3 regions of the Ottowia pentelensis genome follow, and region 3 is predicted to be linked to each of the others. Evidence: predicted binding sites of a transcription regulator. Region 3 holds the regulator's gene; each other region holds the start of a gene.
What was found. Region 3 encodes FNR, which switches genes on or off when oxygen is low (the NO sensors DNR and NnrR bind a similar motif). Its sites were predicted from a motif close to TTGATNNNNATCAA; they were not measured.

Region 1 (6,808 bases), 1.4 Mb from region 3:
TTTTGCGTTGCGGTGGGTCTGAAAAAACTCAGCTCGCCGCTTATGATTGTTGGTGCCCAGGAGAGGACTCGAACCTCCACGGAGTTACCCGCTAGTACCTGAAACTAGTGCGTCTACCAATTCCGCCACCTGGGCATCAGGAAACAAGGATTCTATATCAAAAATCTAGCCCCCCAAAAAAATATTCCGGACGAAATCCAGGGCGTGGTGTCCGGGCATCGCGACGGCCATGGCTTCGTGGTGCGCGACGACGGCGAGCCGGACATCTATCTGCCGCCCAACGAAATGCGGGCGGTGCTGCACCGCGACCGCGTCAGCGTGCGCGTGGTGCGCCTGGACCGACGCGGCCGCCCCGAGGGGCGGGTGCTCGAGATCATCGAGCGGCCGCCCCAGCCCATCATCGGCCGCCTGCTGCACGAAGGCGGCCTGTGGCTGGTGGCGCCCGAGGACAAGCGCTTCGGCCAGGACGTGATGATTCCCAAGTCCGCCATCGGCACGGCCAAGGCCGGGCAGGTGGTGGTGGTCGAGCTGACCGAGCCGCCGGCGCTGTATGGCCAGCCGGTGGGCCGCGTCAAGGAGGTGCTGGGCGAGATCGACGACCCGGGCATGGAAATCGAGATCGCGGTGCGCAAGTACGGCGTGCCGCACGAGTTTTCGGACGCCTGCCTGGCCGAGGCGCGCGCCCTGCCCGACGCGGTGCGCGCCAAGGACCGCGCCGGCCGGGTCGACCTGACCGACGTGCCCCTGGTCACCATCGACGGCGAGGACGCGCGCGATTTCGACGACGCGGTCTACGCCGAGCCGGCGGTGGTCACCGGCCGCGGCAAGAAGCCCAATGGCTGGCGCCTGCTGGTGGCCATTGCCGACGTCAGCCACTATGTGCGCACCGGCAGCCCGATCGACATCGACGCCTACGACCGCGCCACCAGCGTGTACTTTCCGCGTCGCGTGATCCCCATGCTGCCCGAGAAGCTCAGCAACGGCCTGTGTTCGCTCAACCCCGAGGTCGACCGCCTGTGCATGGTGTGCGACATGCTGGTCACGGCGCAGGGCGAGGTCCACGCCTACCAGCTCTATCCGGCGGTGATGAACAGCCACGCGCGCCTGACCTACACCGAGGTGGCCGCCATCCTGGCCAACACGCGCGGGCCCGAGGCGACGCAGCGGCGCGCGCGCGTGCCCGACCTGCTGCACCTGCACGAGGTGTACCGCGCCCTGCTGGGCGCGCGGCAGCGGCGCGGCGCGGTCGACTTCGACACGGTGGAGACGCAGATCGTGTGCGACGAGGCCGGCCACATCGAGAAGATCGTGCCGCGCATGCGCAACGACGCGCACCGGCTGATCGAGGAATGCATGCTGGCGGCCAACGTGTGCAGCGCCGACTTCATCGGCCTGGGCAAGCACGTGGGCCTGTACCGGGTGCACGAGGGGCCCACGCCCGAGAAGGTCGAGCTGCTGCGCGCCTACCTGAAGGCGCTGGGCGTGGGCCTGAGCGTGAGCGACGAGCCCAGCCCGCACGAGTTCCAGCGCATCGCCGAGGCCACGCAGGAGCGCCCCGACGCCGAGCAGATCCACATGATGCTGCTGCGCTCGATGAGCCAGGCCATCTACACCCCCATCAACAGCGGGCACTTCGGCCTCGCCTTCGAGGCCTACACCCACTTCACCAGCCCCATCCGCCGCTATCCCGACCTGCTGGTGCACCGCGTGATCAAGGCCATCCTGGGCGGGCGCAAGTACCAGCTGCCCGCGCTGCCCACGCCCGGCGAGGCGCACGACAAGCTCCGCAAGCGCTTGCAAAAAGATAGCTTGCAGCGCAAGCGCAACAAGGGCGGAGAGCTCGTCAGGCTCAGTCCCGACCTGCAGGACTGGGAAGCCGCCGGCCTGCACTGCAGCGCCAACGAGCGCCGCGCCGACGAGGCCAGCCGCGACGTCGAGGCCTGGCTCAAGTGCAAGTACATGCGCGAGCATCTGGGCGAGGAGTACGCCGGCAGCGTGAGCGCCGTCACCAGCTTCGGCCTGTTCGTCACGCTGACCGAGCTGCACGTCGAGGGCCTGGTGCACATCACCGAACTGGGCGGCGAATACTTCCGCTACGACGAGGTGCGCCAGGAGTTGCGCGGCGAGCGCACCGGCATCCGCTACGGCATGGGCACGCGCGTGCGGGTGCAGGTCAGCCGCGTGGACCTGGACGCGCGCAAGATCGACTTTCGCCTGGTGCACGAAGAAGGCGCGCCGCGCGACAAGAGCGGCCGTGAGTCGGGCACGGGCAAGGCCGCGCCCAAGCCGCCCAAGGGGCGCGAGCGGCGCGAGGCGCGCGAGGATCTGCCCCCCGCAACCGAGCGCCGCACGCCCATGCAGGCGCTGACCGCCGCCGTCAAGAAGGCGGCTGCCAAGGCCAAGGCGCGCAAGGGCGGCAAGCCCCGGCGCTGAATCGCGCGCTGCTGGGCGCAGCGCTGCGCGCTGCCCTTGCCCCGTCTTGATCCAGTGCAAGGGCCGCTCCGGGAGCGGCGGGGACAATGGCGCGCAGCCTTTGCCCGCCTTCGCTTGCCATGTCCTCTCTCGCTTCATCTGCCGTGTCCGCCAGCACCAGCGACGTGCTGATCGTGGGCGGCGGCCCGGCCGGCCTGTCGCTGGCCATTGCTCTGGCGCAGGCCGGCCTGCAGGCGGCCGTGCTGGAGCAGCAGGGCGCTGCCGCGCTGGCCGAGCCGGCGCCCGACGGACGCGAGATCGCGCTCACCCACCCCAGCGTGGCCACGCTCAAGCGCCTGGGCAGTTGGCAGCGCCTGGCGCCGCACGAGATCGGCCTGCTGCGCCAGGCCCGGGTGCACGACGGGCCGGTCGGTCAACGCGAGGGCATGACGCTGAACGCGCAGGGCACGGGCTGCGACAACCTGGGCTGGATCGTGCCCAACCACGCGCTGCGCCGCACGGCCTGGGCGGTGGCGGCCGACACGCCGGGCGTGCGCGTGCTGTGCGGCACCCAGGTCACGCGCGTGGCCATCACGCCCGCTCACGCCGAGCTGGACTGCGTGGACGCCGCCACCCCCGGCGCCGCGCCCCGGCGTCTGCAGGCGCCGCTGCTGGTGGCGGCCGACAGCCGCTTCTCGGCCACCCGGCGCCAGCTGGGCATCGCCGCCTCGATGCAGGACTTCGGCCGCACCGTCATCGTCTGCCGCCTGCAGCACGAGCGCGCGCACGAGGGCATCGCGCACGAGTGCTTCGGCTACGAGCGCACGCTGGCCATCCTGCCGCTGCCCGATGACCCGGACAGCGGCGCCCCGATGTGCTCGGCCGTGGTCACGGCGCGCAGCGAGCAGGTGCAGGCGCTGATGGCGCTGTCGCCCGCAGACTTTGCCGTGTGCGTGCAGGAGCAGTTCGACCACCGCCTGGGCCGCATGCGCCTGGTGGGCGAGCGCCACGCCTACCCGCTGGTGGCCGTGATCGCGCAGCGTTTCGCCGCCGCGCGCTGCGCCCTGGTGGGCGACGCTGCCGTCGGCATGCACCCGGTGACGGCGCACGGCTACAACCTGGGCCTGGCCGGCGTATCCCGGCTGGCGCAGGTGCTGGCCGAGGCGCGGGCGCGCGGCGCCGACCTGGGCGACGCAGCCGTGCTGCAGGCCTATGCCCGCGCCCACCTGCGCCACGCCTGGCCGCTGTACCGTGGCACCAACGCCATCGTGGGCCTGTATACCGACGAGCGCACACTGCCGCGCCTGCTGCGCCGCGCCGTGCTGGCGGGCTCCAGCCGCCTGCCACCGCTCAAGGCCCTGATCGTGAGCCAGCTCACCGGCCGGCCGCCGGCCTGGCCGCGCGCGGCGCACTGATCCTGGCGGCCAAAAAAAACGGCGCCCGAAGGCGCCGTGGTGGGGCAGGGGAATCGGCTCAGGCCGCCTGTTCCGTCAGACGCCGACGGCGCAGGCGCAGCAGCGGCGGCACCACCACCATCAGGATGGCGATCAGCCACAGGCCCTTGGAGATCGGGCTTTCGATCAGGATGCCCACGTCGCCGTTGGTGATGGACAGCGCGCGGCGCAGGTTCTGCTCCATCATCTCGCCCAGCACGAAGCCCAGGATCAGCGGCGCCATCGGCACGCCCTGCTTGCGCAGCAGGTAGCCGATCACGCCGAACACCGCCATCAGCGTCAGGTCGAACGTGGTGGCGTGCACCGAATACACCCCCACCGTGCTCACCGCCAGGATGCCTGGCACCAGCAGCCAGTTGGGTGTGCGCAGCATGCTGGAGAACACGCCCGCCAGCGGGATGTTCATGACCAGCAGCAGCACGTTGGCGATGAACATCGAGGCGATCAGGCCCCACACCAGATTGGGGTTTTGCGTGAACAGCGCCGGCCCCGGCGTGATGTTGTAGAGCGCCAGCGCACCCATCATCACCGCCGTGGTGCCCGAGCCGGGCACGCCCAGCGTCAACATCGGCACGAAGGAGCCGCCGGCCGAGGCGTTGTTGGCCGCCTCGGGCGCGGCCACGCCGCGGATGTCGCCCTTGCCGAAGGTGCCGCTGGCGCCGGCGATGTTTTTTTCCATCGTGTAGGTCATGGCGCTGGCGATGGTGGCGCCGGCACCCGGCAGCACGCCGACCACGAAGCCCACCACCGACGAGCGCACCGTGCCCCACCAGGTGTAGGCCAGCTCCTTGAGGTTGAACAGCGAGCGGCCGGTCGCCTTGATCATGCCGGTGCTCTGGAAGTGCTGCTCCAGCATCAGCAGGATCTCGCTGACCGAGAACAGGCCGATCACGACGACGATGAACTGGATGCCGTCCGACAGGTGCACGTTGTCGGCCGTGAAGCGGTACACGCCCGAGTTGGAGTCCAGCCCCACCGTCGCCAGCGCCAGGCCGATGACGGCGGCCAGCGCGGCCTTCATGGGCGCGTCGCCCATCAGGCCGGTGATGCAGGCAAAGGCGAACACCATCAGGGCGAAGTATTCGGCCGGGCCGAAGGCCAGCGCCCAGCGCGCCAGCAGCGGCGCGAACAGCACGAAGCCGGTGGTGGCCACCATGCCGCCGATGAACGAAGACCAGGCCGAGATCGACAGCGCCACGCCCGCCTTGCCGGCCTTGGCCATGGGGTAGCCGTCCAGCGTGGTCATGATGGCGCCGGCGTCGCCGGGTACGTTGATCAGGATGGCCGAGATGCGGCCGCCGAACTCGCAACCCATGTAGACCGCCGCCAGCAGGATCAGCGCGGTCTCGGGCGGCAGCTTGAGCGCGAAGGCGATCGGCATCAGGATGGCCACGCCGTTGATCGGCCCCAGGCCCGGCAGCATGCCGACGATGGTGCCGATCAGCGCGCCCAGCGCGGCCACGACCAGGTTGGTGACGGTCAGCGCGACGCCGAAGCCGTTGAGCAGGTATTGCAGCGTATCCATCAGCGGCCTCCCAGCAGGAAGGACAGCACGCCCGTGGGCAGCACCACGTCGAGCGCCTTGTCGAACAAAAAGAACCCCACCAAGCCCAGGCCCAGGCCGCCGCCCAGCGACTGCAGCAGGCTGCCGCCGAAGGCCATGCCCACCGGCACCGCCATCACGATGGTGGCCAGGGTGAAGCCCAGCCACTGGAACAGCAGCACGTACACGAACACCGCGACGATCACGCCCGCCAGCGGCCGCAAGGGCACGGTGTGCAGCCAGTGGTCGTTGGCGCCGGGGCGCACCAGCAGCCAGGCGCCGCCGATGGCCAGCAGCACCGCCAGCAGCATGGGGAAAGCGCGCGGTCCCACGGGTTCGTAGGAGATGGGCGCGGCGTAGTCCCTGGCCGCCCAGGCCATGGCGGCGCCCACCGCGATGCAGGCGGCGCCGAGAATGCGGTCACTCATGTCGGGTCTCTCCGGATGGGGCGGCCGCGGGCAGCGGCCGCCGGCAGGGCAGTGCGCCGCCCTTACTTGGCGACGGCCAGGCCGAGGTCGGCCGCCAGCTTGGCGTAGCGTTCGACCTGCTTCTTCACGTAGGCGTCGAGCTCGGCGCCGGTCAGCGCGAAGGGGAACAGGCTGCGGTCGGCGCGCAGCTTGGCGAACTCGGGCGTGGCCATCATCTTGTTGAAGGTGTCGACCCAGACCTTGAAGTCGGCGTCGCTCACCTTCGGGCCCATGTAGAAGCCGCGGATGATGGGCCACTCGACGTCCATGCCCTGCTCCTTGGCAGTGGGCACGTTGGCCAGGCCGCCTTCCAGGCGCTTGTCGGCCAGCACGGCGATGACGCGGATCTTGGCGCCGGCCTTGATCTGCTCCTCGGCCTCGGAGGCGTCGCCCGAGTAGATCTGCACGTGACCGCCCTGCAGTGCGGTGGTGGCTTCGCCGCCGCCCTCGAAGGCGACGAAGCGCATCTTCTTCGGATCCAGGCCCGCGGCCCTGGCGGTGAGCGCGGCCTTCATCCAGTCCTGGCTGCCCACCGTGCCGCCGGCGCCGAACACCACCTTGCTGGGGTCGGCCTTGATGGCCGCCACCACGTCCTTGAGCGACTTGAAGGGCGAGCTGTCGGCCACGATGATGGCGCCGTAGTTGGCGCCCACGCCGGCCAGCCAGCGCACGTCGCCCACGTGGTAGCGGCCGAACTTGCCTTGCGCCAGGTTCAGCAGCGAACCGCCCGAGAAGGCGACGATGGTGTTGTTCTCGTCCGGGCGCTGCGCCACGATGGCGTTGTAGGCCACGGCGCCGATGCCGCCCGGCATGTAGGTCACGCGCATCGGGGTGCCGATGAACTTGCCGTCCAGCAGGCCCGACTGCGCCAGCTTGCAGGTCAGATCGAAGCCGCCGCCGGGCTTGGCCGGGGCGATGCATTCGGTCTTGTC
Region 2 (6,808 bases), 1.0 Mb from region 3:
GGCCGTGAGCAGCTGCAGGCGCGGCGCGGAGGCGAGCGGGGCCGTGGCGGCCGTCAATGCAACGCCTCCTGCGGCCGCACGGCCAGGGAGCGGGCCTGCCGGCGCGCGCGGCGCGAGCGGCGCCACTCGGCCACGCCGTAGCCGATCATCCACAGGAAGAACACCGCGCCGCCCACCAGCTCCATCACCAGCGCGTACTTGAAGCGGTAGCTGCCGGTCTCGGGGTCGTACACGGTGCACAGGATGCGCACGCGCTCCAGCAGGCCGGACAGGGTCTCGCGCTGGGTGACGGGCGCGCGCCCAAGCAGCTGGCGCAGCGGCTCGCCCAGCTGCTGCGCCGTCAGCTTGTCGCCCCACACCTGGGTGGCGATCTTGCCGTCGGCGTCGAGCACGGTGACGCCCAGCACGTGGTCGAACCCGGCCGGCGTGGCCAGGTAGCTGAAGCCGAAGGCGCGCGTGAGCGGCTCCACGATCTTGGCGTGCGGGCTGAGAAATTCCCAGTTGGGGTACTTGATGCCGTACTGGGTGGCGAACGAGCGCAGCGCCACCGGCGAATCGGCCGGCTGGTTGAAGCCGATGCTGACGACGTTGAACTGGTTGGGGCTGAGCAGTTTGTCGAGGCCCTTGACGGCCTCGTGCAGGTTGCGTGTGGTGGCGGGGCAGATCTCGAAGCAGCCGGTGTAGATGAAGCTCACCAGCAGCGGCTTGCCGCGGTACTGCGACAGGCGCACCGGCTTGCCCTGGCGGTCGAGAAAGGTGAAATCGGATGGGGTGCTGCCGATGACCGCCTGGCCGGCGGCCAGGGCGGCCGCCTCGTCCAGGCGCGGCACGGTGCTGGTCACGGCATCCTGCGCCTGCGCCCATCCGGCGGCGCCCAGCAGGGCTGCCGCCGCCAGCGGCCCCAGCATGCGTTGCGCGCGCCGGGCCGACCGAATCACCGCTTTCAGAACCACGTTCAAACTCCAGACCGCCGCGCCACGGACGCCGCGGCGGTCAATGGCCCGGCTTCAGCTCAGGCCCCACAGGGTGGACAGGTACTTCCAGTTGATGAAGTAGTACAGCACGAAGGCCACCAGGAACACCATGGCCAGCACGAAGGTGCCGGGCGCGGCAAAGCCGGCCGAGCCCGCCGTTTGCGCCACCACGGTGGGGGCGGTGCGCGGGATCGGCGTGAAGGTGGCGCGCTCGGTGCCGCGATCCAGGCGCTTGCCCCAGATCAGCGAGCCGACCGTGACGTAGATATAGATCGCGCCGCCGACAATCGCCGCCACGCCACCGATGCCGACCAGGCCCATCATCAGATAGGCCGCGCCCGGCCATTCGTAGGCCAGCGGGTTGCCGGAAAAGGCCATGTCCCAGTGGCGGCGCGACACGCCCAGGGTGCCGGCGCCCATCATCACCAGGCAGAAGAAGTACATCGAGAAGCCGAAGATGTACGGCTGCCACTTGGCCAGCGTGGGCGCGATCATCTCGCGCTTGAACAGCACCGGGATCAGGTAGTAGGTCAGCGCCATGAAGGTGAGCGTGGTGCCCACGACGACGGTGGCGTGGAAGTGCCCCGGCACGTAGATCGTGTTGTGGATGATCATGTTGAGCTGCTCGGTGCCCATCATCACGCCCGAGATGCCGCCCAGGAAGCCGAAGCCGATGATCGAGATGAACACGCCCGAGAACGTGGGGTTGCCCCAGGGCGCCTTGCGCAGCCACTCGAACAGGCCCTTGGTGAAGCCCTTTTCGCGCTGCGCCACTTCCATCGCGCCGGGCACCGTCAGGCCGTGCAGCATCGAGGCCAGCACCGCGAAGTACATGAAGTAGCTGGTGTTGACGATCTTCCAGGGCGTGGACAGGCCCGGGTCGGCCAGCAGGTGGTGCGCGCTGGCCAGTTGCAAAAACAGGATGTAGAGCAGGAAGGCCGTGCGGCTGACGCGCTCGCTCATGGGCTTGGCGCCGAAGACCACGGCCGCCACCAGGTACCACACCGAGATGTGCGCCGCCACGTTGATCTGCTGGGACGAGTGGCCCAGCGCCCACCAGATGGTGCGGTAGGCCAGCGGGTCGACCTGCTTGAGCAGGCCGATCGACATCAGCCAGGTGGGCACCAGAATGATGGCGCCCGACAGCAGCGTGAACACGGCGATGATGGCCGCCGTGATGGCGCCCATGGTGACCAGCGGCACCGAGCCCTGGTAGGTGCGGTCGCGCTTGGCGACGACCAGGGTGCCGAAGAACACGCCGCAGCCGATCAGCGCGCCGACCGCGAACAGGATGATCGTCAGGTAGAACCAGGACGAGGCCATCATCGGCACGTAGCTGGTCATCATGACGCTGGAGCTGCCCTGGAAGACGACGATGTTGTTGCCGACCGAGCCGATCACCATCAGCGCGAAGGCCAGCCAGGCGATCCTGGGCGTGGCGATGCGGCAGCGCAGCAGGGTGGAGGCGCAAAAATACAGGATGGCGATCTCGAAGAAGATCAGCCAGAAGATCAGCATGTCCAGCCCGTGGGCCGTCAGCACCATGTAGAAGGTGTCGGCCTCGAGCCAGTGCACCGCCGGCCAGCGCGTGAGCACCACGCCGATGGCCAGCAGGCCGCCGAAGGCCAGAAACAGCACGCCGGCAACGGCGTTCCAGATGATCAGCTTCTCGGCCTGCGCCTCGAATTGCAGGCCCGATCGCGGGCAGGTGCGGTAGGTGGTGGCTTGTCCCATGGTGCGTCCCTCAGTCTTTGATGTACATCCGGCCCACCATGGTGTGGTGGCCAATGCCACAGAACTCGTTGCACACGATCGAGATCTGGCCCGATTGGTTGGGGGTGATGGTCAGCACGTGCTCGAAGCCGGGCACCATCTGGATGTTGATGTTCTGCGGCTGCAGCGAGAAGCCGTGGTTGTAGTCCATGGCCGTCAGGTGCAGGCGGTACTTCTCGCCCTTCTTCAGCTCCAGGATGGGCCAGAAGTTCCACAGCCGGCCCAGCATGTACACGTCGGCGCCGGGCGGCGGGGCCACCACCGGGGTCTTTTGCTCGCCCTCGGTGCGCACCGTGTACTTGTCGACCATGGCCTGCGCCGCGGTCATGAACTTCTCGGGCGTGGTGCGGTAGGTCTCGGTCGACAGGTTCTGGTTGCCCCAGACGTGCCAGCCGACCATCATGACGAACATGATCAGGCACCAGGTCAGCGACAGCACGATCCACGTGCCCTCGACCCGGTCGATGGGATGCTTGTACCAAAGCCGTTCCGACGGCGGCAGGATGGCGCTCATGGTGTTGAACCTCTTGTTGGAAGGACGATCGCGCGCCGGCCTACTTGGCCAGGGGCAGCATCATGATTTCGACCACGCCCCACAGGTTGTAGACCAGCATGGGGATCAGCACGCCCAGGAACAGCAGGATGAAAGGGCTGTCCAGCAGCTGCTGCACCCAGGGAATGGGCGCGTTGGGATCGTTCAGGTCGTCGTGGTTGGGGTCCATCCTTGCCTCCTGCAAGCCCGTCCGCAGCCCCGCGCGGCGGACGTTGGTCGATGGATTCTGGAGTTCGGTGGTCGGTATGGATTTGACTTGGAACAAACATATGCAAGCCATGCTTGCCGCACGTCAAGTCCGGGCACTACGATCGCCCCCCATGACGACGGCACGCATCCGGTCTCCTGCAACACCCGGCATCGTGGCCGGCGCCAACCCGTCCCTGCGTTGGCTGCGCCGCCTGGCCTGGCTGTGCGCCGCGCTGGTGCTGGCCATCACCAGCCTGAGCGCCAGCCTGCGGCTGGCCAAGGCCGGCATCGGCTGCGCGCCCTGGCCGGCCTGCTACGGCGCGGCGCAGCAGGCCCTGCTGGCGCCGCCGGCCGCCGGCGACGAGGCGGCGCAGGCGCCGGCCAGCACCACGCTCGATGCGGTGCGCTCGGCGCATCGCGTGCTGGCGGTGGCCACCCTGTTCTTGATCCTGGTCATGGGCGCGGCGTGCCGGCATGCACGGCGCGCGCGTGCCGAGTGGTGGGCGCTGCTGGCCGTCACCCTGTTCCTGGCCGCGCTGGGGCCCTGGTCGGCGCGCTCGGCACTGCCGGCGGTGGCGCTGGGCAATCTGCTGGGCGGCTTTGCCATGCTGGCGCTCAGCGTGCGGCTGGCGGCGCCGCGCCGCTGGGCCGTTACGCCCGTCGTGCGCGCTTGGCTGTGGGCGGCGGCGGTGGCGCTGCTGGCGCAGATCGTGCTGGGCGGGCTGGCCAGCACCACGGGCTCGATCCTGAGTTGCGACGGCCTGGCCGACTGCTGGCGCGCGGCGGCCGGCCAGGGGTGGGCCGCGCTGGACCCCTGGCGCCTGCCCGGCTCGGCGGCGGGCGCGCCGGTGCAGTGGCTGCACCGGGTGGCGACCGGCGCGGTGCTGCTGCTGGCGCTGCCGCTGGCCTGGCGCCTGCGCCGCATCGATGCCTGGGGCGCCGGCGTGCTGGCGGCGGCGCTGCTGGCGCTGGCCGTGCTGGGGCCAGTGATGGTGGGCGCCGGCTTTGCCTTCAGCCTGACGCTGGCGCACAACCAGCTGGCGGCTATCGCGCTGGCGGCGTTGGCGCGCTGGCTATGAAGGCGTGAACGAATTCCGCCCGCCTGCCTTGACCGCCAAAACCCGCCCGCTCGGCGTTGCAAATGCTCGCCGTAGCCCGAGTTACGCCTGCGCTTTGCGCCTTGATCGGACGCGTTTTGGCGATCCTTTCGGGCGCTCTGGATTCATTCACGCCTTCGCAGCGCCGCCAGCAGCTTCTGCCCCGCGCGCCCATCGGCCTTCATGCCCAGGCGCTGCTGCTCGGCCTGGATGGCCTCGCGCGTCTTGGCACCGATCAGGCCGTCGGCGCTGCCGATGTCGTGGCCGCGTGCCAGCAGCAGGGTTTGCAGCTCGCGGTTTTCGGCGCGCGACAGGCCGGGGTCGTCGGTGGGCCAGGGCGTGACGAAGGCGATCGGTGCCGCCGGGTCGGCGATCAGGTCGGCCAGGTGGGCAATGGCCAGGGCGTAGTTTTCGCTCGCGTTGTAGCGATACAGCGCGTCGAAGTTGCGGCCGACCAAGAAGGCGGGCCCGCCGGCGGCCGGAATCATCAGGCCGGCGCTGGGCAAGTCGTCGGGCAGCGGCTGGCCGCTCGCCAGCGTCAGGCCGGCGCGGCGCCAGGCGGCGATGGGCTGCTTGGCCTTGCGACTGGCGCCCGAGGTGTCGAAGCCCTGGGGCAGCCGCACCTCGAAGCCCCAGGGCTGGCCGGGCCGCCAGCCGGCGTTTTGCAGGAATTTGGCGGTGGACGCCAGCGCGTCGGGCACGCTGTCCACGATGTCGCGCCGGCCGTCGCCGTCGAAGTCGACCGCGTTGGCGAAGAAGGTGCTGGGCATGAACTGCGTCTGCCCGAAGGCGCCGGCCCAGGAGCCGGTCAGCTTGTCGGCCGGGATGTGGCCTTCCTGCAGGATGCGCAGCGCGGCGGCGAACTCGCCGCGAAAGTAGCTTTGCCGGCGGCCGAAGCACGACAGCGTGGCCAGCGACTGCACCAGCGGGCGCCCGCCCAGGTTCTGGCCGAAGTTGCTCTCCACGCCCCACACGCCGGTGACGATGGCGGCCGGCACGCCCGTCTGCTGCTCTATTTTCTGCAGCGTGCCCTGCCACTTGGCAAAGGCCGCGCGGCCGTCCTGCACGCGCTCGGCGTCGTCCAGCATGGCCAGGTAGTCCCACACCGGGGTGGTGAACTCGGGCTGGCGATTGAGCAGCACCAGCACCGAGGGGTCGGGCGCCAGGCCCGTGGTGGCCTGCGCGTAGGTCGCGCCGCTGACGGCGCTGAAGGCCGCCGTGCCCTTCAGGCGGGCCAGGCAGGCGCTGAATTCGGCCGGGTCGGCGCTGGGGGTGGCGTCTTGCGCCGCGGCGGGCAGGGCGAAGCCCAGGCCGGCGGCCAGGGCCCAAGCGAGGCGCAGGAGGCGATGATGCAAAATCATTCAAAAATGATAGCTGATCGCGCTTGTCAGATAAGCGCCAGGGCCTGAAAAAGCTTGTAAAACCTGGACCATCAAGTCGCCTGCAGCGCCAGCACCAGGCGGCGCGTGGACGGGTCTTCGGCCATGGGCAGGTCGGCAAAGCCCAGCTGGCGCCCCAGCTCCAGCATGCGCCGGTTCTCGGTCAGCACGATGGCGAACAGGCGCGTGGTGCCGGCGGCGCGCTGGTAGGCGATCAGCTTGTCCATCAGCAGGTGGCCCAGGCCCGCGCCCTTCATCTCGTGGCGCAGGATGATGCCGAACTCGGCCTCGACGTTGTCCGGGTCGGCGATCGAGCGCGCCACGCCCAAGGTGCGCGGCGCGCCGCCCTCGCCGTCGACGGTGGCGATGAAGGCCATCTCGCGCGTGTAGTCGATCTGCACCAGCCGCGCCAGCTCGCTGCGCGCCAGGGCGCGGCGGCTGTAGAACACGCGCAGGCGCACGTCCTCGGGGTCCAGGCTGTCCAGGAAGGCGCGGTGCTGCGCCTCGTCCTCGGGGCGGATCGGGCGCAGCGTCAGCCGCTGGCCGTGCCAGTCCAGCGTCTCGGCCAGCGCGGCCGGGTAGGGCGCGATGGCAAAGCGTGCCGCGCCGGCGCCGGGCGGGCGGCGCACGCGCACACGGGCGTCCAGCGCCACCGCGCCGGCGTGGTCGACCAGCAGCGGGTTGATGTCCAGCTCGGCCAGCTCGGGCAGCTCGGCCAGCAGCTGCGACACCGCCATCAGGGTGTGGACGACGGCGTCCAGGTCGGCCGGCGGCACGTCGCGCCAGCCGGCCAGCAGGCGCGCCACGCGGGTGCGGGCGATCAGCGCGCGCGCCAGCGGGTCG
Region 3 (6,808 bases):
GCGCGTTTGCCGTGGTGCTGATCGCGCTGGCGCTGTACATGCTGGGCAAGGGCATCGCCGCGCTGGGCGGCTGATGGCCGGTTTCAAGAAAAAAATGGTTGCAACGCCCGCCAATCAAGCGCGAGCAGCTATCGTTTTCATACCATCCTACGCCGCCGGCACCACGCACCAGGGCGCCTGATCGTGCGCCAGGCCCATCCACAGGGCCCAGGCCGAGGTCAGCACCAGCGCCAACCCGGCCATGCGCATGCCCCAGGCGCCGCGCCTGCCGCGGCCCAGACGCAGCAGCAGCCAGGGGCCCAGCCACAAGGTGACGCCCGAGCCCAGCGCGAACAGCGCCATCACCGCCGCGCCGCCGGCCACGCTGCCGGCCAGCGCCGCCACCATCACCGCCGAATACAGCAGCCCGCACGGCAGCAACGCCCAGGCCACGCCCACGCCCAGCGGCGCGGCCAGGCCCCAGCGCTGCGTGGCGCCGCGCACGCGGGCCCACACGCGGCGCGCGCCCAGCTCCAGCCACGGCGGCTGGCGCGCCCAGATCAGCAGCATGGCACCCAGCAGCAGCGCCGCCACGTGCACCATGCTCCACACCGGGCGCAGCGCGGCCGACTGCACCGTCAGCCAGCCCAGGCCCTGCATGGACGCGGCCGCCAGCGTGCCCAGCAGCGCGTAGCCTGCCAGCCGGCCAAGCTGGAACAGGCCGATGCCCACCTGCGTGCGCGGCGCCGCCGCCTGTCCGATGCCGGCGCAGGCCGCGCCGCACATGGCGATGCAATGCGGGCCGCCCGCCAGCCCCATGAGGACGGCGGTGGCCGCGAGGGAAAGGGTCATCAGAGGATTCTAGAAAAGCGCGCGCGGGTCTGGGCGGCCTGCAGGTATTTGTCGAACACCATGGCCACGCCGCGCACGAAGAACCAGCCCATGGGCGTGACCTCGATGGCGCTGTCGGTGACGCGCACCAGCCCATCGTCCTGCATCGCCGCCAGGCGCTTGAGCTCGGCGGCGAAGTAGCGCTTGAAGTCGACCAGCTGCGACAGCTCGATCGACTCGAACTGCACGCGGCCCTGGCACATCAGGCCCATGATGACGGCGCGGCGCAGCAGGTCGTCGCGCGTGACGGCCAGGCCGCGCACCACGGGCAGCTGGCCGTGGTCGAGCCGGTCCTGGTACTCGATCAGGTCCTTGGCGTTCTGGCTGTAGGTGGCGCCCACCTTGCCGATGGCCGACACGCCCAGGCCGATCAGGTCGGCGTCGGGCTGGGTGCTGTAGCCCTGGAAGTTGCGGTGCAGCCGGCCCTGGCGCTTGGCCACGGCCAGCGCGTCGTCGGGCAGCGCGAAATGGTCCATGCCGATGTAGACGTAGCCCGCCTGCTCGAAGGCGGCCAGCGAGCGCGCCAGCATCGCCACCTTGGCGCTGGCCTGCGGCAGCTCGACGGTGTTGATGCGCCGCTGCGACTTGAAGCGCTCGGGCAGGTGCGCATAGCCGTACAGGGCAATGCGGTCGGGCCGCAGGTCGGCCACCTGGGCCAGGGTGCGATCGAAGGATTCGGGCGTCTGCTTGGGCAGGCCGTAGATCAGGTCGACGTTGATGGAGTCGAAGCCGACCTCGCGCGCCGCGGCCACCAGGGCGAACACCTGTTCGGCCGGCTGCACGCGGTGCACGGCCTTTTGCACCAGCGGGTCGAAGTCCTGCACGCCGAAGCTCAGGCGGTTGAAGCCCAGGGTCTTGAGCGTGGCCAGGCGCGTCGGGTCGATGGTGCGCGGATCGATCTCGATGGAGTATTCGCCGCCCTCCGCGAACGCGAAGTTGCGCCGCAGCATGTCCATCAGCTCGCCCAGCTCCTCGTCGCTGAGGAAGGTCGGCGTGCCGCCGCCCAGGTGCAGCTGGCTGACGGCCTGCTGCGCGCCCAGGCGCTGCACGTGCAGGTCGACCTCGCGGCTGAGGTAGCGCAGGTAGGGGCCGGTGCGGTCGTGGTGCTTGGTGATGATCTTGTTGCAGGCGCAGTAGTAGCACAGCGACTCGCAGAACGGCAGGTGCACGTACAGCGACAGCGGCTTGGCCGCCTGGCCCGAGCTGATGCGGCGCTGCTCGAGCGCGTTCAGGTAGTCGGCTTCGCCAAAGGCCTCGACGAAGCGGTCGGCCGTGGGATAGGAGGTGTAGCGCGGCCCGGGAACGTCGAAACGGTTCAGCAGTTCGGGGGTAATGACAGGCATGACAGGCGAAAATCAAATGGCAGGACATACTGTCGGGCCGAACCTTGCAATTGTCCTTGACGATCATCAAGAAGATGGGGGCAAATGATTCGGGCAACACCCGACAAGCCAACTAGAATCAAGGCATTACTTCGCACGCGTCAAGGCGCCGAACACTCCGATGACCCCAAAAGCCATCCAAGTCGCCTGTTCCAACTGCAACCTGCGCGAACTGTGCATGCCGGTCGACGTCACCGACCAGGACATGGACAAGCTCGATTCGCTGGTGGCCACGCGCCGCAAGATCCGACGCGGGGAATCGCTGTTTTCCAACGGCGACCGCTTCGACGCCCTCTACGCCATCCGCACGGGCTTTTTCAAGACCCGCGTGACCACCGAGGACGGGCGCGACCAGGTGACGGGCTTTCAGATGGCCGGCGAGATCATCGGGCTGGACGGCATCGTGGGCGACCGCCACAGCTGCGACGCGGTGGCGCTGGAAGACGCCGAGGTGTGCGAGATGCCCTATGGGCGCATTGAAGAGCTGTCGCGCGAGGTGCCGGCGCTGCAGACGCACGTGCACAAGATCATGAGCCGCGAGATCGTGCGCGAGCACGGCGTGATGCTGCTGCTGGGCAGCATGCGCGCCGAGGAGCGCCTGGCGGCCTTTTTGCTGAACCTGGTGCAGCGCCTGCACGCGCGCGGCTTTTCGCGCTCCGAGCTGGTGCTGCGCATGACGCGCGAGGAGATCGGCAGCTTTCTGGGCCTCAAGCTGGAGACCGTCAGCCGCACCTTCTCGAAGTTCGCCGAGGACGGCCTGATCGAGGTCAAGCACCGGCACGTGCGCATCCTGGACATCGAGGCCCTGCGCACCCTGGTCAACGCGCCCGAGGGGCGCTGACTTTCAAGCCAAATCAGCCGCTGGCCCGCGCCCGGCAAGCGCGAGGCGCTATCAACATCATTGCAAGGTGTTTTTCAGGCTGTCCGGAATCGGCAGCGGCATGACGGCGATGCCCTCCTCCAGCAGCTCCTCGGTCTGCTGGGGCGTGGCTTGGCCGCGGATGCCGCGCTCGGCCGCCTCGCCGTGGTGAATGCGGCGCGCCTCGTCGGCAAAGCGCTCACCCACGTCCTCGGTCTGCGCCAGCACGCGGCGCACCATCTGCAGCCAGGCCGCCTGCATGGCCTGCGGCGGCAGCGCCGCCACGGGGCTGGCCTGCTCGCCTGCGCCCGCGGCGGCCGGGCGCGCTGCATCACGGGCTAAAGGCGGCTCGCTGCCGCGCCCCAGGTTGAGGCGCGGCGCGCTCAGCATCTTGCTGACCGCCGTGTCGCTGCACAGCGGGCAGGCCACCAGCTGGCGCGCCTGCTGGTCCTGAAAATCGTCCTCGGAAGCGAACCAGCCTTCAAAAACGTGGCCGCCCGAGCATTGGAGGTTGAGCACTTTCATGGTCGGTCGATCAGGTGGCGGGCACGTCTTGCCACGTCAGGGGCCACGCGCCGCCCAGCACATTTTGCAGCCACAGCGCGCCGACCAGGGTCTTGGCGTCGGTCACCTCGCCGCCACGGCACCAGGCCTGCAGTTGGGCCGGGGTGGCGCTGAAGACTTCGAGGAACTCGCCGGCGTCGAGCGCGCGCTTGCCCGACACCAGGTGGCGCGCAAACCAGATCTCGATCACCTCGGTGGAATACGACACCACCGGGTGCAATACGCCCGCGCGCGCCCACTGGCGGGCGACGTAGCCGGTTTCCTCGCGCAGCTCGCGCTGCGCGCAGGCCAGCGCCGACTCGCCCGGATCGAGCTTGCCGGCGGGAAACTCGATCAGCGTGCGCTGCACCGGGTAGCGGTACTGGCGCTCGAGCACCACCTCCAGCGTGCCGCCGGCGCGCTCCAGCAGCGGGATGATCATCACCGCGCCGGGGTGCAGGATGTATTCGCGCTCGGTCAGGCTGCCGTCGGGCAGGCGCACGCGGTCGCGCCGGGCGTGCAGAAAGCCGCCCTTGAACAGCTCGCTTTCGTGTACCGGATGTTCGGTCAGGTCCATGGCGCGGCGCCCTATTTCTTGTGGCGCACCAGATAGCGGTAGACGAAGCCCGGGAACGCCAGCGTGGCGAACAGCGAGCCGGTGACGGCGTAGAACTCCCAGCCCTGCGGGTAGTTCTGGCCGGCGGATTTCTCCAGCGCCATGCCGACCGCGCCGACGACGAAATACCACACCAGCAGTTCGAGCACGCGCCAGCCCAGCGCCTTGTGGTGGCCCGGCAGCGGCACCACGGCCAGCAGGCGCTCGTTGGCGAACGGAAGATTGGCGGCCACCAGCGCCAGCGCGATGACCAGCCAGATGCTGACGTCCGGCGCCATCAGGTGGCCAGCATCTGCACGATGGCCTGGGCGCACAGGGACATCAGCGCGCCGGGCACCAGGCCCAGGATCAGCAGCAGCGCGCCGTTGACCGACAGCGTGGCGCGCATGTCCAGCGGCGCCTGGATCGGCTCGGCGCTGACGGCCGGGTCGAAGTACATGACCTTGACCACGCGGATGTAATAGAACGCGCCCACCAGCGCCATGACGACGGCGAACACCGCCAGCGCGATGAGGGCCGGCTGCTGGGTGCTGATCAGCGCCTGCAGCACCGACAGCTTGGCCTGGAAGCCCACCAGCGGCGGAATGCCGGCCAGCGAGAACAGGCAGATCGCCATCAGGCCGGCGTAGAACGGGCTGCGCTGGTTCAGGCCGGCGAAGTCGGCGATCTGCTCGCTCTCGTAGCCGTCGCGCGCCAGCAGCAGGATGATGCCGAAGCTGACCAGGTTGGTCAGCACGTAGACCACGGCGTAGAACATGGCCGAGCTGTAGGCGTTGGCCGCCAGCTGCGCGTTGCCGTTGACCACCCCGGCCAGCAGGCCCATCAGCACGAAGCCCATGTGCGAGATGGTGGAGTACGCCAGCATGCGCTTGAGGTTGGTCTGCGCGATGGCCGCCACGTTGCCGATGATGAGCGAGGCCACCGCCAGCACCGCCAGCATGGGCTGCCAGTCGATCGCCAATGGCAGCAGGCCCTCGACCAGCAGGCGGATGGCCATGGCGAAGGCCGCCAGCTTGGGCGCGCTGCCGATGATCAGCGTGACCGAGGTCGGCGCGCCCTCGTAGACGTCGGGAATCCACATGTGGAAGGGCACGGCGCCGAACTTGAAGGCCATGCCGGCGACCACGAACACCAGCCCGAACACCAGCACCTGGTGTCTCACCTGCCCCGAGGCCACGGCCTTGAACACGCCACCGATGTCCAGCGTGCCGGTGGCGCCGTACAGCATGGACAGGCCGTAGAGCAGAAAGCCCGAGGCCATGGCGCTCAGCACGAAATACTTCATCGCCGCCTCGACCGACACCACGTGGTCGCGGCGCAGCGCCACCAGGGCGTAGGCCGACAGGGCCATGCATTCGAGCCCCAGGTAGATCAGCACGAAGTTGTTGGCCGAGCACATGATGTACACGCCCAGCAGCGAGGTCAGGCTGAGCACGTACCACTCGCCGCCGCGCAGCATGCCGCGCTGGCCGACGTAGGTGCGGCTGTAGATGAAGATCACCAGCACCGCCAGCGACGAGAAGCACTTGAGCCAGTTGGCCATCACGTCGCTCACGGCCATGCCGCCAAAGCCGTACACGGTCTGGCCGCTGAGGGCGTACATCGCCGTCAGCACCACCAGCACCACCAGGGTGAGGTTGGACAGCCAGTAGGCCGCCAGGCGGCGCGGCCCGCGGTCGAGCAGGTCCACCAGCGTGACCACGCAGGTCATGGCCAGCAGCACGATCTCCGGATAGATGGCCATCCAACTGAATCGGTCAATCATGTTCGGGTTCTCAGTTCAGTTTGGAGACGGACACCTGCTGGACCAGCTTGGCCACCGAGGCCTGCATCACGTCGGTCATCGGCTTGGGATAAAGACCCATCCACAGCACCGCGATGGCCAGCACGGCCAGGGCGGTGCACTCGCGCCAGTTGATGTCGGGCATCTTCTTGCGCACGTTGTCGTTGGTGACGGCGCCGAAGTACACGCGCTTGAACATCCACAGGCTGTAGCCCGCGCCCGAGATCAGCGCCGTGGCCAGCAGCAGGCCCAGCCAGAAGTTGGCGCGCACGCTGGCCAGGATCACCATCCACTCACCGACGAAGCCGGCCGTGCCCGGCAGGCCGCAGTTGGCCATGAAGAACAGCAGCGCGAAGGCGCCGAAGCGCGGCATGACGTTGATGACACCGCCGTAGGCCGCGATCTCGCGCGTGTGCAGGCGGTCGTACAGCACGCCGATGCACAGGAACATGGCGCCCGAGACGAAGCCGTGGGCGATCATCTGGATCAGGCCGCCGGAAATGCCCAGGTCGCTGAAGATGAAGAAGCCCATGGTGACGAAGCCCATGTGCGCCACCGACGAGTAGGCGACGAGCTTCTTCATGTCCTTTTGCACCAGCGCCACCAGGCCGACATAGATCACCGCGATCAGCGACAGCGCGATCATCAGCCAGGCCCACTGGCGCGAGGCGTCGGGCAGGATGGGCATGGAAAAGCGCACGAAGCCGTAGGCACCCAGCTTGAGCATGATGGCCGCCAGCACGATCGAGCCGCCG

Region 1: a site for FNR is predicted at 2,480-2,493, ahead of ubiM (5-demethoxyubiquinol-8 5-hydroxylase UbiM). Genes of this name have one in related genera too.
Region 2: a site for FNR is predicted at 3,552-3,565, ahead of ACWHMB_RS16735 (COX15/CtaA family protein). Genes of this name have one in related genera too.

The regions. Positions count from the first base shown of each region.
Region 1 is NZ_OZ224513.1:1,078,635-1,085,442, forward strand. It holds tRNA gene ACWHMB_RS05140 (tRNA-Leu) at 51-135, opposite strand; gene rnr (ribonuclease R) at 130-2,433, shown strand; gene ubiM (5-demethoxyubiquinol-8 5-hydroxylase UbiM) at 2,553-3,827, shown strand; gene ACWHMB_RS05155 (tripartite tricarboxylate transporter permease) at 3,886-5,391, opposite strand; gene ACWHMB_RS05160 (tripartite tricarboxylate transporter TctB family protein) at 5,391-5,837, opposite strand; gene ACWHMB_RS05165 (Bug family tripartite tricarboxylate transporter substrate binding protein) at 5,900-6,808, opposite strand, start outside.
Region 2 is NZ_OZ224513.1:3,466,702-3,473,509, reverse strand. It holds gene ACWHMB_RS16760 (hydrogenase iron-sulfur subunit) at 1-57, opposite strand, end outside; gene ACWHMB_RS16755 (SCO family protein) at 54-953, opposite strand; gene ACWHMB_RS16750 (cbb3-type cytochrome c oxidase subunit I) at 1,008-2,708, opposite strand; gene ACWHMB_RS16745 (cytochrome C oxidase subunit II) at 2,719-3,261, opposite strand; gene ACWHMB_RS16740 (hypothetical protein) at 3,302-3,469, opposite strand; gene ACWHMB_RS16735 (COX15/CtaA family protein) at 3,621-4,568, shown strand; gene ACWHMB_RS16730 (lytic murein transglycosylase) at 4,712-5,947, opposite strand; gene ACWHMB_RS16725 (bifunctional acetate--CoA ligase family protein/GNAT family N-acetyltransferase) at 6,019-6,808, opposite strand, start outside.
Region 3 is NZ_OZ224513.1:2,471,535-2,478,342, forward strand. It holds gene ACWHMB_RS11955 (sulfite exporter TauE/SafE family protein) at 1-74, shown strand, start outside; gene ACWHMB_RS11960 (sulfite exporter TauE/SafE family protein) at 148-831, opposite strand; gene hemN (oxygen-independent coproporphyrinogen III oxidase) at 831-2,213, opposite strand; gene fnr (fumarate/nitrate reduction transcriptional regulator Fnr) at 2,374-3,093, shown strand; gene ACWHMB_RS11975 (DUF1178 family protein) at 3,151-3,636, opposite strand; gene ACWHMB_RS11980 (NUDIX domain-containing protein) at 3,647-4,231, opposite strand; gene ACWHMB_RS11985 (DUF2818 family protein) at 4,243-4,548, opposite strand; gene nuoN (NADH-quinone oxidoreductase subunit NuoN) at 4,548-6,035, opposite strand; gene ACWHMB_RS11995 (NADH-quinone oxidoreductase subunit M) at 6,046-6,808, opposite strand, start outside.